Synechococcus sp. PCC 7335: one gene and its partners. The protein of the gene in region 3 interacts with the protein of the main gene of each other region in a pairwise test. Links are inferred from orthologs where the notes say so. Each region holds a gene or a part of one and is shown on either strand. Other genes may lie near its edges.

Region 1 (2,988 bases), 1.6 Mb from region 3 along the record:
TTAAAGGCACTGCAGGAGACGATTGATCGCAACCGTCCTTCCGGAGCTAAGGGGCGCTTCTGGCGCTCGGTATCTGTATCGTCGACTATGGGTCCATCTATTTCTGTAGATGTCTCGGCCTTACGCGATCTAAAGCTAGGCGAGCTAGTTTCCAGCGAAAGCTGATCGAACTTCGTTTGTGAGAGAAATACCACCGCTTTGCTGCGCTTTTGTGGATAGAGTTCTTAGTTAGGCTAAGCATTCGATGCGCATAAGTACGTTGGCATTGCGGGTAATGCGATGCAGATGGAAGAAAATTAGTCCTGGAATCTAACACGGATTCCGATAGTGTATAGCTCACAACCTTCAACAATCGAATATAGCGACCAGAGACAGTAGGTGTCACTAGCTATTTTAACTATCGGCTTTTTGCGGTTAGTTGTTTTAGAGACTGAGACTTAATCTCCTACCGAGGTTTGCGATTGATAGCTAAGCTCTATGCAAGACTGCGCGAGACTGCTTCGATACGTATGCCCCAATCTGGTTTCTAGATTGGGGTTTATGTGTGTGAGGAATATACGAAAAATCTAAACAAAAAAGGAGGTGACATAGAATGGGAAGAACTCTAGCGAATAAGCAGGCGCTCGTCGCTGAGATGAAAGATCTTTTAGAAGCGTCAGAATCGGCTTTTGTAATTGACTACAAGGGGCTATCAGTAGCCCAGATTAGCGATTTGCGTGGTCGTCTACGTGAGTCTGGTGCGACCTGCAAGATCTCTAAGAACACGTTGCTCAAACGGGCGATCGCTGACCAAGACCAGTGGCAAGAGCTAGAATCTTTGCTAACAGGAACGTCAGCTGTTCTGTTGACCAAAGAAGATATTGGTTCTGCGGTCAAAGCATACAAGAAGTTTCAGAAAGATACTAAGAAAACTGAGCTACGCGGCGGTGTCTTAGAAGGCAAACTGCTGAGCCAGAAAGATGCTGAAGCACTTGCTGATCTACCTACAAAGGACGAGCTGTACGCAAAGATCGCGGTTGGCATCAATGCTGTCGCGACAAAGCTAGCACTCGGGATCAAGGAAGTTCCCGCTTCGATTGGTCGGGGTATCAAAGCCTACGCCGAGAAAGAATAGCTTTCAACAGAGCGCATGCTTTCAACAGAGCATGTTCAAAAGCGCATATAGGTTCGCCACTTTGCCTTATACGTTATCAATCAGTGAACGTTTTGCTTCGAGAGCGTAAAAGTGGTCGGCTGGCGTACGGATGTACTCGGCGCTAGCGATATAACTAACAACTAACTAAAGGAGAGACAGTCATGTCTACTGCAACTGACGAAATTTTGGAAAAGCTGAAAACTCTATCGCTACTAGAAGCCTCTGAGTTGGTTTCTCAGATTGAAGAAGCTTTTGGCGTAAGCGCGGCTGCACCTGTTGCAGTTGCCGGTGGTGGCGGTGGTGCAGCCGCGGCTGAAGAAGTCGAAGAAAAGACTGAGTTCGACGTTGTCCTCGATGAGGTTCCAGGTGATAAGAAGATTGCTATTCTGAAGGCGGTTCGCTCGATGACGGGCTTAGGTCTAAAAGAAGCCAAAGGAATGGTGGAATCTGCGCCAGTCACTGTTAAGGAAGCAGTTGCTAAAGACGCCGCTGAAGAAGCTAAGAAGACTTTGGAAGACGCAGGCGCTAAAGTTACTGTTAAATAGGTTCGAAAACACCTAGTACTAGCGATAACTAAGGGGAGTCAGCGTTGCTGTCTCCCTTTTGCGCATTCTTGAATGCCTGTTCAACAAACTGAGTAAACGATTCAAAGTCGATAAAGTCTTGTTTTAGCTCTGGCCACTCTCGGTAGATAAGTTGGCAGCCTAATGTTCTTTGCATGTCTTTACGCCAAACGTCCCAGATAGAATCATCGAGATATTCCTGATAAGCAAGATAGTCTACAGCTTGGATAACAAATAAGTACCGGCGAACAGCGGCGGTGAGTTCGGGGGTGCGAGGTGGCAGTTTATCGTCGTCAAAGCGGTTGTAGAAGGCATTGTGAGGAAAGCTATCTACCGCATTCTGATGCCGCTCAAAGTAGAGATTGAACGTATCGACGTTCCATTGCCTCTTGCTAAGTTTAGTGTTGGAGCGAATAGAAAGCGCCGCAAAGATAACGGAGATAACGCCGGCAATTTGCGAAAGTTGGGCGCTGATCTCAAGCCAATCCATAGTTACCCCAATCCATAGTTACCTCAACCCATAGTTGTCCCGATCCATAGTTGCCTTTGCTAGCTAACACGACTATCGCTATACATTCGCCCTTTCCATTCGCTACCCTTACCGGTCCAGTATTGCAGCGCCGAATCTATTGTCATCAGCGTATAGAGCAGTGCGATGATAGGCAGTAAAAATGCCATCCAGGCGGGTCTTTTGTATAAGCGTAGCGTTGGCCAGTAAGCAAACGCCATCATTAGCCAACCGAGTAAGCCTAAGAGCGCGATCACTCTAGAGCCTACTACCAAACCCACCAAAAATCCCAACGGTGGCCCCCAGTACACCAACGCCATGCCAATAACTGTTCCTACTAACAAAAAAGGAGAGTAGTGCAATTGTGTATAGGCACTTCGCGCTACCATCTGCCACAGGCTTTCCAGGCTAGGATAGGGGCGGAGACTTTTTACTTCGTTGCTTAGACCTAGCCAGATAGGGCCGTTCTTTTTTACCGCTGCGCCTAGCGCACAGTCATCAATCAGCGCTTTTCGAATGACCTGTAAACCGTTAATTCTTGAAAGTGCGTCGAACCGTAATAGGACACATCCTCCTGCTGCTGCGGCTGTTTTCTTCTGAGGATTGTTCACCCATGGAAACGGGTAGAGTAGCTGAAAGAAGAAGATAAAAGCAGGAATCAACAGGTCTTCCCAGAAACTTTGAGTTCGTAGCTGCACCATCAAAGAAACTAGGTCTAGCTTTTCAGATTCTGCCTTCGTGACTAGCCGCTGCAAATTATCAGATGAATGTTCAATATCGGC
Region 2 (2,960 bases), 710 kb from region 3 along the record:
GTGAGGTGGTCTCTAACCGGTCCTGGCAAGTTGCGCTCGAAACGCCCCATCGTCAGTTTGAATTTACGGGTGTAAGCACATACGCTGATGTCCCTGTAGGTAGGCTGTGTGCAGTAGTTGGTAGCCACGGGTGGATAGAGATAGCCTGTAGCTGTGGTAACGCTGCTAAAACACTTCAAGGTGTGGCTGAAGTTGGCAGTCCGCTCTCTGTAGTAATTTCCGAAGTGCAGTAGTTTCGGCGCATAGGTACTGCCCGAACAAGTATCAGATGCAATAGTTTAGACAATCTTTTCACTGAGACGATATCTTAGTAGCGATAGCCGTACTCAGGTTAGCAGCGCTTGTACGAACCTCTTCACCATAAGTATCGACCGCAAACGTTTTCTCAGCTAGTGGGTCAAGATGCGATCGCTCAAACCCTCACGCATGCCTTAGAGCAAAAGCGGATTGCTCCAGCTTATCTATTTTGTGGTCCTAGAGGCACTGGCAAAACGTCTAGTGCTCGGATCCTAGCAAAATCGCTCAACTGTCTTAGCTCAGAGGTGCCAACAGCTCAGCCCTGCGGTCAGTGTGACGTTTGCCAAGCAGTGATCCAAGGGATTGCGCTAGATGTCGTCGAAATCGATGCGGCAAGTAATACTGGTGTGGATAATATTCGCGAGCTGATCGAGCGATCGCAGTTCGCACCCGTACAATGCAGGTACAAGCTTTACGTGCTCGACGAAGTTCATATGCTGAGTACGGCTGCGTTCAATGCGCTGCTTAAAACGCTAGAAGAGCCACCGAGCAGAGTAGTGTTTGTACTGGCTACGACCGATCCTCAAAGGGTCCTGCCGACGATTATTTCTCGCTGTCAGCGGTTTGATTTTCGCCGCATTCCGCTGCCGTCTATGATCAAACATTTGAGCTATATTTCGGCTGAAGAGGCTATTCAAATTGAACCATCCGCGATTCAGCTAGTCGCTCAGATCTCTCAAGGTGGATTGCGTGATGCTGAAAGCCTGCTAGATCAGCTGAGTTTGCAAGCCAATAAAATTACGGTTGAGACGGTTTGGGACTTGGTGGGGGCCGTTCCTGAGCGAGATTTGCTGAATCTGGTAAGAGCGATCGCCGCCGATGATAGCACCGCCTTGCTAGAGCGCGTTCGCCATCTAATGGACAAGGGCAGAGAGCCTTTGATTGTGCTGCAAAGCCTGGTGGGGTTCTACCGCGATTTGCTAATTGCCAAACGTGCGCCCAAACGCGTCGATCTTGTGGCAATTACCTCACCTACCTGGGCTGAGATGATTCCTTTTGCGCAAAAGCTATCTGCTGCTGCGCTGCTTGCTAGCCAACAGAAACTCCAAAGCGCAGAAGTTCAGATCAAAAATACAACTCAGCCACGGTTGTGGTTAGAAATTACGCTGACCGGACTACTACCTAGTGCGCTAGAGGTGATGGCCAAGCGTACTCCTGCTAGTAACGCTGCTACGAACCCAGCTACTAACAGGGCTAACAGTGCCGCTGTCGATAATGCGCGCGAGACAACAGCAGCGACTGATATCACCTCTAGTGTTAAGCCTAAGATTGCACCTAGCATCACGCCGCCAATCGTTAAGCCTGCGATCGCATCAACTATTCAGCATCCAGTGCCGCCCTCGGTAGATCAGCCAGCACAGACGGCTGCTACCGGTGCCTCCAAGTCTCCAACAGAGCCTCCCGTATCACTACCAGCTATTCCAGGCGAACCGAATGAACCTAAAGCAGAACTATCTGATAGTTCTGCCTCTTCTAATAATCTAGACCCAGCCAAGGCAGCAGTGTTATCAGATCCGTCTGCTGCTTCTGCTACACAGCCCACTCCCTTAAAGCCGGCAGCCCCAGAAAAGCCAATAGCTGTTGCCTTCGGTAATCTAAGTGATTTGTGGAAACAGATCCTAGCGGTGCTGCAACCTCGTGGGACGCAGATGTTGATGTCTCAGCAGGGAATGCTACTCGGTTTTGATGGGGTAGGTGCAAAAGTTGGATTTCGTTCGGCTCCCCTTCAAAAAGCAGCTAGAGAGCGCATTCCCAATCTAGAAGCTGCTTTCCAAACAGTTTTTCAGCGACCCATCAAAATATCTTTGGAAGTTGTCGACACGTCAAAGCCAGTAGATCCTGCTGCCCAGTCATCTGCTAGTTCATCCACTGGCCTTTCGCCTCACTCACAGCCTTCGACTCTACAAAGAAATCAACCGACTAATCCGCCAACCAATCAACCAGGTAACCAATCGAATGGACAATCTACCAATAACAGCTATCTAGAAATTAGCAGTGGCGCAGATATCGAACTGTCAGATAGCTCAAATATCTCTGTGCCCAACGTTCATAAACCTGTTACGCAACTGAGTACTCCATCTAATCCGAGGCTAGATGCGTCTGTTAATCGACAGCTTGCTGACCAAGAACAAGAGAAGATAAAGCGATTTGCTAGCTTCTTCAACGGTCAGATTGTTAATCTAGATGACGATGCTGATCCTCCACTACCAGGATCGACCGAACAAACAGACTCTAACCAAGGACCCAAATCTTCTGCACCTGGCCCAGATGTTCCGTTCTAGACCTAGCTACGCAGACTAACTTTGTAGGTTTTTTCTAAAGTGGCGCGAATCTTTTGGTGAATAGGATCGATATCTTTGTCGGTAAGGTTGTGATCGCTTGCTCGATAAACTAGCCTAAACGCCAAAGAGCGACTGCCTTCCGGTACGCCTTGCCCACGATACTCATCAAATAGAGTCACTGACTCTAACAGTTTGCCGCCCGATTTATTCATTGCCTTTTGCAGCTCAGCGACGTTTACCTCAATTGGGGCAAAAAATGCGAGATCTCGATCAGAAGCTGGATACCTAGAGAAGGCCTCAAACTTAACGGCCTTACCACGCTTTCCAGTCAAACACATTTCTAATACGGCCCAATCTAGCTCAAAGACATACACCGCCTCC
Region 3 (8,544 bases):
CACGATTGCAAACGTCGCTACTAGAGAGACTGGAATAGTAATCGCTGGGACCACCGTCGTTCGCCAGTCCTGCAAGAAGATATAGATCACTAGTACGACCAGCCCAACGGCCTGAATCAGTGTCCACAGGACGCTTAGTAAAGACTGCTCTACGAACTCAGTCGTATCAAACCCAATGCCGTACTCCATCCCCGGCGGAAAGTCTGATGCTAGCTCGGCCATTCGCGCCTTCACACCTTGGGCTACCGCGAGGGCATTACTTCCTGGGAGCTGAAAGATACCTAGACCAATCGCTTCTTGCCCACGGAAGCGCAAGAACGAACTGTAGCGCTCGGCTCCGAGTTCTGCTCTACCGACATCTCGCAGCCGAATCAATTGGCCCGCCTCACCCGTTTGCAGCACCAGATCCTCAAATTCTTCTGGTGTTCGCAATCGACTTTCAGCTCGCAGGTCAATTTGAAAGTCTTGATCGCTAGCGACAGGCGGTTGACCAATTTGACCGGCGCCGACCTGAATGTTTTGCTCTTGCAGGGCCAAGACTACATCATCCGCCGTTAAGCCTCGCCCTGCTAATTCTTGTGGATCGAGCCAGATCCGCATAGCATAGGTGCGCTCACCAAAGATCACAACGTTACCCACACCTGGCACCCTCTGTAGCGCATCTGCGACGTACAGATCGGCGTAGTTACTTAAGAACGTGTCGTCGTACTGGTCGTCTTCGGTGTACAAGCTCATTGCCAGCAGAATATTGCTGGTCTCTTTAGAGACGGTTACGCCTGTTTGATTAACAGTCTCTGGAAGCTGGGGTTCTGCAAGAGAGACTCGGTTTTGGACATCGACAGCAGCGATATCTTTATCGCGAGTTGAATCAAAGGTAACGACGATGTTGCTAATACCGTCATTACTGCTATTAGAGGTCATGTATCGCATGCCCTCTACACCATTGATCTGTCGTTCAATGATGGAAGTTACCCCCCGTTCAACGGTTTCTGCATCTGCGCCGATGTAGTTCGCAGTGACATTGACCTGCGTCGGACTGATATCCGGGTACTGGGCAATGGGCAAGGTGGGAATACTGACCGCCCCCGCTAATAGCAAAATTAAGGCACAGACAGTAGCGAATACGGGCCGCTTAATAAAGTAGTTGACGAACATGAAAACGCCGAGGAGAGGAGAGGAAAAAAGCTAATACGCCAAGCAGATTGTAAAGCCGGGCCTTAACCCTCCGGCGGACTGCTACCACCGCTAGTGTCGATAGGCACGCCGTCACGAAGGTTCAATATGCCTTCTGTGATAATGGTGTCGCCGGCTTCTAGGCCTTCTAGCACCTGATATTCGTTGCCCTGCAGGCTGCCTAGCTCTACGGGCATCAGCTTTGCTACGGTAGGTGGGGGACCATCTGCTTGCCCTCCGGCTTGTCCAGGCGGTGGACCGCTATCCTCGCCTTCTTCAGGAGGATCGGGTTCACCTGGAACAAACACAAAAGTCTCCCCGCCCAATCTCGTGATGGCAGTGGAAGGGATCAAGATACCTGGACGCTCATCCCAAATGACCCGAACCTCTAGGCGCTGATCGTCTTGAAGCGGCTGACGCGGGGTGGAAAATCGGGCCTCGGCGAGAACGGTTTGAGTATCGGTATCAGTAGTCGGCGAAATGAAGTTAATCGCACCCGTTGCAATAGTATCGTCACTGCCAAACAAGCTCAGTTCGACTGGCAGTCCTGTTCGCAGCCGATCTGCTTCGTTGATCGGAATCGCGATTTCCAAATCAAGATCTTGATTTTGAGTGATGGTTGCTAACTGGTCACCCGCTTGTACATAGTCACCTAAGTTCACAGGGATATCGCCAACGATGCCTGCTATTGGGGCAGTAACTGTCTTGTCTAAAAGATCTTGCTGGGTTGCTGCGGCGTTAGCGTTAGCTTGTTCGAGGGTGGCTTCTGCTCCTGTCAGACTCGCTTCTAGAGCGGCGATTTCTTCTCTAGACGAGGCTAGGGCGGACTCAGCAACGGTACGATCGCGAACCACTTCATCTAATTGATTCTGGGGCAATGCGCCTTGTGCCACTAGCGCCGCTGTCCGATCATAGTCGTTATTCCGTAGCTCTAAATCCGCGAGCAGCTCGGTTTGCCTAGCTCTAGCCGCACGCAATTGAGCCCTAGCCGTATCGCGACTAGAGCGGGCAGCACTCACGCTTGCTAGCGCCGCATTGTAGTCAGATTGCGATCGCTGCGAGCTTAGCTGCATAATCGGTGCACCTGCCGCAACAGTATTACCCGAATCCACAAAAATTTGGACGATACGACCGTCTGCTTCTGGCTGCAAACTAACGCCAGCTTGAGCATCTAGGATACCGACGAACTCAGCGCTGTCTTGCAAAGACTCTGATTCTAACCGCTCTACTTCGACAGCAACCGGGGGCGGCCCTTGCATCCCTGGGTTTCCTCTACTCGCAAAAACACGCCAGAACAAAAAGCCCAGTCCGCCTGCTAATAGCAGGAGGCCTAGCCAGGCAATCCATTTACGAGACGGTCGCCGTTTAAGAGAGCCGATCACAGAATCAGAAGTGGTCGCCATTATGGAATGCCTGAGAAGTTTTCGTGCTAGGGGCCTTATGTGAGTATATCTAAACTGGTCGGTTTGGTTTAGTTTTATTGAAAGGAAAACGCTAGCGAATGGTCGCTCTACCTGTGTGGCTCTAGAATCTCGGTGACGCTGCAATTGTGGATAGCTCTAATACTTGATGCATCTATCCACAGTCAGACTAGCGCAAGACCTAATCAGCTGGGTGAGATGAGTTCTGTAACGATCAACGCTTAATTCTAGCAAGCGCTATTGATAGCGTTTATACTTCGAAATACCTTGCGAAGGTTACTATATCTGGTGGGGGAATCGGTCATCTATCAATGGGGAATCGGTCGATAGGGAATCAGTTAGGGAATAAATACTTTTCGCGTCCATCAGCTCTACTTTTAATGGATTTTAATGAGAGTTTAATGAGATAGTTAGCAGTAGGGTAGTAGGTTTGTACTTTACATCTAGTACTTCATTGACTGACTACTCGTCTGAGTATTCGATCCACAGCGTCCTCGTCTTTTGGAGAAGTTGGTATGTCTTTTGTTGGTTTGCACATTCATAGCGACTACAGCCTGCTAGACGGTGCTAGCCATATTGATCCGTTAGTCGACAGAGCGCTAGAGTTGGGGATGGATGCGATCGCTCTAACAGACCATGGCGTCATGTACGGTGCGATTGAGCTGCTAAAGGTATGCCGCAAAAAAGGCATTAAGCCAATAATCGGCAACGAGATGTACGTGATCAACGGTGACATCACCAAGCAAGAAAAGCGGCCAAAATATCACCAGCTCGTCCTCGCCAAGAACGACATCGGCTACAAAAATTTAGTCAAGCTCACTACCGTTTCTCACTTAGAAGGTGTTCAGGGCAAGGGGCTTTTTTCCCGCCCCTGTATTAACAAAGATTTGTTAGAGCAGTATCACGAAGGGCTAATTATCACTAGCGCCTGCTTAGGGGGAGAAATTCCCCAAGCCATTCTTAAAAAGCGGCTAGATGTCGCTCGTAGAGTTGCCCAGTGGTATAAAGATTTGCTCGGCGATGATTTCTACTTAGAAATTCAAGATCACGGTTCACCAGAAGATCGAATCGTGAATGTAGAGATTGTTCGAATTGCTCAAGAACTCGACATTAAAATTGTTGCTACTAACGATTCTCACTTTATTTCTTGTGTTGATGTAGAAGCCCATGACGCGCTGCTGTGCATTCAAACTGGCAAGCTGATTTCAGAAGATAAGAGACTACGCTACAGCGGTACGGAATATCTGAAGTCAGAAGCAGAGATGCGCCGCTTATTTCGTGACCACATAGCGCCTGAGATCATTGAAGATGCGGTCTCAAGAACTCAAGAGGTAGCTGACAAAGTTGAAGAATACAACATCCTGGGAAATCCTCAGATTCCTAATTTCCCAATTCCAGAGGGTCATACCAAAGAAAGCTACATGGAAAAGGTGGCTTGGGATGGCTTGCTAGAACGGATGCGTCTAAGCAACCGAGAGGCGCTGACAGATGAGTATCGTGATCGCATGGCCTACGAAGTCGCAATGATGCACCAAATGGGCTTTGCCACTTACTTTCTGGTCGTATGGGACTATATCAAATTTGCACGTGATCACAACATCTCAGTCGGACCGGGGCGCGGTTCGGCCGCAGGTTCACTCGTTGCTTACGCCATGGGCATCACCAACATCGACCCGGTTCATCATGGACTGTTGTTTGAGCGGTTCTTAAACCCCGAGCGTAAATCCATGCCGGATGTTGATACAGATTTCTGTATCGAAAAGCGTGAAAAAGTGATCGAATACGTCACCGAAAAATACGGCACCGACCACGTTGCCCAAATCATCACCTTCAACCGCATGACCTCCAAGGCGGTGCTCAAAGACGTGGCCCGCGTGCTCGATATCCCTTACAACGAGTCCGACAAACTCGCCAAGCTCATTCCTGTTTCACGCGGAAAGCCAACCAAGCTCAACGTCATGATTTCCGATAAAACGCCCGATGCGACGTTCAAGGAAAAGTACGATAGCGGCGAACTGATCCCTGGAACTAACGTTACCTTTCAGCGCTGGATTGATACAGCCATCACGATCGAAGGGACCAACAAGACCTTTGGGATGCACGCCGCCGGTGTGGTGATCTCCGAGCATCCCCTAGATACCATTGTGCCTTTGCAACGCAACAACGATGGCTCTGTAATTACGCAGTACTACATGGAAGATGTAGAGGCAATCGGTCTGCTGAAGATGGATTTCTTGGGTCTCCGGAACCTGACCATGATTCAAAAGGCGGTGGATCATATTGAATCAAGGCACAATATCGAAATCGATCTAGATGCGCTACCGCTAGACGATCCAAAGACCTACGAACTGCTCGCAGGTGGAGAACTCGCAGGCGTATTTCAGCTAGAATCTTCCGGAATGCGACAGATTGTCAAAGAGCTAAAACCCTCAGGCCTAGAAGATATCTCTTCTGTGCTAGCGCTTTATCGGCCTGGTCCACTAGACGCGGGGCTAATTCCTAAATTCATCGATCGTAAGCACGGCCGAGAAAAGATCGACTATGCTCACAAGATTCTAGAGCCGATCCTAAGAGAGACTTACGGCATCATGGTCTATCAAGAACAGATCATGAAAATTGCTCAAGACCTTGCCGGATACTCGCTAGGGCGAGCCGATCTGTTGCGTAGGGCGATGGGTAAAAAGAAAATAAAAGAGATGGAGCTGCACCGGGAGGAATTCATTGAAGGAGCGAGGAAAAATGAGTTTCCCCGGAAGAACGCCAACGATCTGTTCGATCAGATGGTGCTGTTCGCAGAGTATTGTTTCAACAAGTCTCACTCTACGGCTTACGGATTTGTTACGTTTCAAACCGCCTATTTGAAGGCAAATTATCCGGTCGAGTACATGGCAGCGCTGCTGACGGCGATCAGTGGCGATCAAGACAAGGTGCAAATGTACATTGCTAGCTGCCTTAGCATGCGTATTCAGGTGCTGCCACCAGATATCAATCGCTCGGAAGTAGACTTTACGCCTTTGGAGAATCAGATTCTATTCGGTCTGTCTGCGGTTCGAAATGTAGGGCTAGGGGCCATTGAAGCGCTGATCAAATCCCGGGAAGAGGAAGGGCCGTTTAAGTCATTAGCGGATTTGTGCGATCGCGTTGATCTGCGCGCTGTCAACAAGAGAGCGCTTGAAGCGCTTATCCTTTCTGGCGCCCTAGAAAGCCTAGAGCCGAACCGTCAGCAGCTCATGCACGATTTAGAGCTAGTCATAGAGTGGGCCCAATCAAGAGCCAAAGACCGCGAAGTCGGCCAGGGGAATCTCTTTGATATGCTCGGCGGTGGCACCAGCAATGAACCCACACATACAACAACCTTTGAATCTGCGCCTAAAGCTCCCCCTATAGAAGACTACGACCCTCAAGAAAGACTAAAGCTAGAGAAAGAGCTTTTGGGCTTCTACATCTCCGATCATCCGCTCAAAAATATTCAGCACTCAGCCAAGATCCTGGCACCCATTGAGCTATCAGAACTTGGAGAAAAGCCTGAAAAAGTCACCCTCAGCGCGATTGTGATGCTCAGCATGGTTAAGCCCGTAACCACCAAGAAAGGAGACTCTATGGCCGTTGTCCAGATCGAAGATTTAACCGGCCACGCTGAAGCGGTCATCTTCCCCAAAGCCTATGCCCGTATTGGTCAATATATCAAACCTGACGCTCGTCTGATGGTGTGGGGCAAAGTCGATCGCCGTGATGATCGCACTCAGATGATTATCGACGATGCTCAGCCGATTGAAACCGTGCGCATGGTGATGCTGGATTTAGACCCTGCGATCGCAGGTGATATCGAAAAACAAAACCGCCTTCGCGACATCCTTAGGGAACATCAAGGAGAAAATAAGTTCGCCGCCAAAACCCCTGTCATTGCCGTCATTCGCACCCACAACCAGAGACAGGCCGTCCGCCTAGGCAACCAATACCGCGTACTCAATGCTGAAACCGCGGTCGCTTCCCTTAAGGCTGCAAACTTCAACGCCCGAACTACTCCCCTGTTAGCGGTATAGTGTTAGCGGTATAGCCAGTTTTTAAGTCGAGTTCAAAAATCTGAAGCGCTTACAGACGTACGTTTGGACATATTAAGCTGCTTAGGAAAGCGAGATTATACTAACTTCTAATTGCTTACCCCAAATTGTCGAAGGGCGTAGCAATACTAGCATCCCTAGGTTTATCGTGTTGAATCGGGGTTATTGGTCTCAAAGTTAGTATGACAGCAACCGTTGCGGTCAAACCGATTCTGGATCCTCACTAGCTCGCGCAATCGAGCGGCCAAGCGTTCCGCTGAGCGGCTAAGCGTTCTGCTTTCTCTTCTGAAGTTAGAATACGCTCGCCATTTTGATCAAACCAACTAGCAGCTCACGAGTTTCGCCCCCAAAAGTCCCCATATACCGACCTAAGGCAAGTCCTGCTTCTTCCATCCAAAAAGGTTCGCCGATCTGTAGTTGATAGCTGCCGTCTACCAATTTATAAACCTCAAAGGGCTGGTGTCTGTCTCTTTGCCAATAGAAAGGGTTGTAAATAATGTAGTAGAGAACGCCAAGATTGCGGTATGTTTCCATCTTTTTGGCATACTCTCCACCGGGTGACCACGAAACCAGTTCGAGCGTCATCAGAGGCACAACATCGTTCTCTTCCCAGACAACATAGCTGCGCCTAAAATTCTCACCTTCTCTATGACGGGGAACGCCTATGCTCAAGAATGCATCTGGGACAACCGGTACTCTAGGGTTACCTTCCGCTGTATGGTAAACACCCATGTCTACTGCAAAAAACCAGTCCTTGCGGTGCTCCCACAGCGTATTGAGCACAAACAATAAGATATTTGGCAGGAGATTTTGATCCTCATTGTCCACAGGGATGTCGTCCGAATCAGGTAGCTCGGAGCCAGAAGGGAGATGCTTCTTCAGCTTTGACTGAACCATAAGGTTGACGGTTGAGTCTACGTCGTAGATATATCCACATAGTAAATTAATTTAGTCTGAATGATTTTAGTCTTCTACGGAGGCTGTCTGAGGTTCGTGTTGGATTGAATTAGCTAGGGCAGTGGCGATCGCATCAATCACCCGTCCAACCTCAGTCACTTCCATACCCAAATCATTCCGACCCTGACTTTTCGGCACCAGCGCCCGCTTGAATCCTAGCTTCGCGGCTTCTTTTAGCCGCAGCTCCATCTGAGAGACGGGGCGAATCTGGCCGCCCAAGCCCACTTCGCCAATTAAAACCAACTCTGGGTCGATAATGCGATCGCGAAAACTCGCCGCTACTGCCACCGCAATCCCTAAATCTGCCGCCGGTTCGCCTACGTTCAATCCCCCCGAAGACGCCACATACGCATCTAGTTTTGAAAGCGGAATGCCCACTCTTTTCTCTAAAACTGCAAGAATTTGTAGCAATCTGTTGTATTCGATTCCTGTGGTCGAGCGCCGCGGTGAACTATAGCTAGTCGGACTGACTAAAGACTGCAATTCCACTACTAGGGGCCGCGTCCCTTCACAGGCAACAATCGTAGCTACGCCAGGGACATTCTCTTCTTGATTGCTCATAAATAGCTCAGAAGGATTGAGCACTTCTTCTAAACCCTTATCCACCATCTCAAACACACCCAGTTCGTGAGTTGCGCCAAATCTGTTCTTTACAGAGCGCAGTAGGCGATGACTCGCAAAGCGATCACCTTCAAAGTACAAAACAGTATCGACTAGATGCTCCAACACTTTTGGTCCGGCGATTGCCCCTTCTTTGGTCACATGTCCCACAATAAACAGAGAAATGTTCTCTTTTTTTGCTAGCTGCATTAGCGCCGATGTACATTCTCGAACCTGTGCAACTGATCCTGGTGCAGAGGTCAGTGCTGAATAGAACAAAGCTTGAATACTGTCGATAACGGCAACCTTAGGCCGCAGCGAATCGAGTTCTT

Evidence for each region. The genes of interacting proteins can lie anywhere in the genome.
Region 1: the proteins of S7335_RS04000 (region 3) and rplL interact in binary tests that used the Escherichia coli proteins (3 or more experiments, as listed by UniProt). The link is inferred for Synechococcus sp. PCC 7335 from one-to-one orthologs.
Region 2: the proteins of S7335_RS04000 (region 3) and S7335_RS00705 interact in binary tests that used the Escherichia coli proteins (3 or more experiments, as listed by UniProt). The link is inferred for Synechococcus sp. PCC 7335 from one-to-one orthologs.

What each region holds. Positions count from the first base shown.
Region 1 is NZ_DS989904.1:2,505,692-2,508,679, forward strand. It holds rplL (50S ribosomal protein L7/L12), read left to right. Parts: upstream 1-1,296; coding sequence 1,297-1,680; downstream 1,681-2,988. Other genes in the region: rplA (50S ribosomal protein L1), read left to right, coding at 1-165; rplJ (50S ribosomal protein L10), read left to right, coding at 593-1,114; S7335_RS10880 (hypothetical protein), read right to left, coding at 1,709-2,188; S7335_RS10885 (glycosyltransferase), read right to left, coding at 2,248-2,988. UniProt on the Escherichia coli protein: The binding site for several of the GTPase factors involved in protein synthesis (IF-2, EF-Tu, EF-G and RF3). Is thus essential for accurate translation.
Region 2 is NZ_DS989904.1:165,052-168,011, reverse strand. It holds S7335_RS00705 (DNA polymerase III subunit gamma/tau), read left to right. Parts: upstream 1-341; coding sequence 342-2,579; downstream 2,580-2,960. Other genes in the region: pheT (phenylalanine--tRNA ligase subunit beta), read right to left, coding at 2,582-2,960; S7335_RS00710 (S-adenosyl-l-methionine hydroxide adenosyltransferase family protein), read left to right, coding at 1-233. UniProt on the Escherichia coli protein: Part of the beta sliding clamp loading complex, which hydrolyzes ATP to load the beta clamp onto primed DNA to form the DNA replication pre-initiation complex.
Region 3 is NZ_DS989904.1:873,009-881,552, forward strand. What follows is about bases 2,773-6,837. They hold S7335_RS04000 (DNA polymerase III subunit alpha), read left to right. Parts: upstream 2,773-3,109; coding sequence 3,110-6,637; downstream 6,638-6,837. In the rest of the region: S7335_RS03990 (efflux RND transporter permease subunit), read right to left, coding at 1-1,155; S7335_RS03995 (efflux RND transporter periplasmic adaptor subunit), read right to left, coding at 1,218-2,576; S7335_RS04005 (Uma2 family endonuclease), read right to left, coding at 6,947-7,552; DNA repair protein RadA, read right to left, coding at 7,619-8,544. UniProt on the Escherichia coli protein: DNA polymerase III is a complex, multichain enzyme responsible for most of the replicative synthesis in bacteria. This DNA polymerase also exhibits 3' to 5' exonuclease activity. The alpha chain is the DNA polymerase catalytic subunit.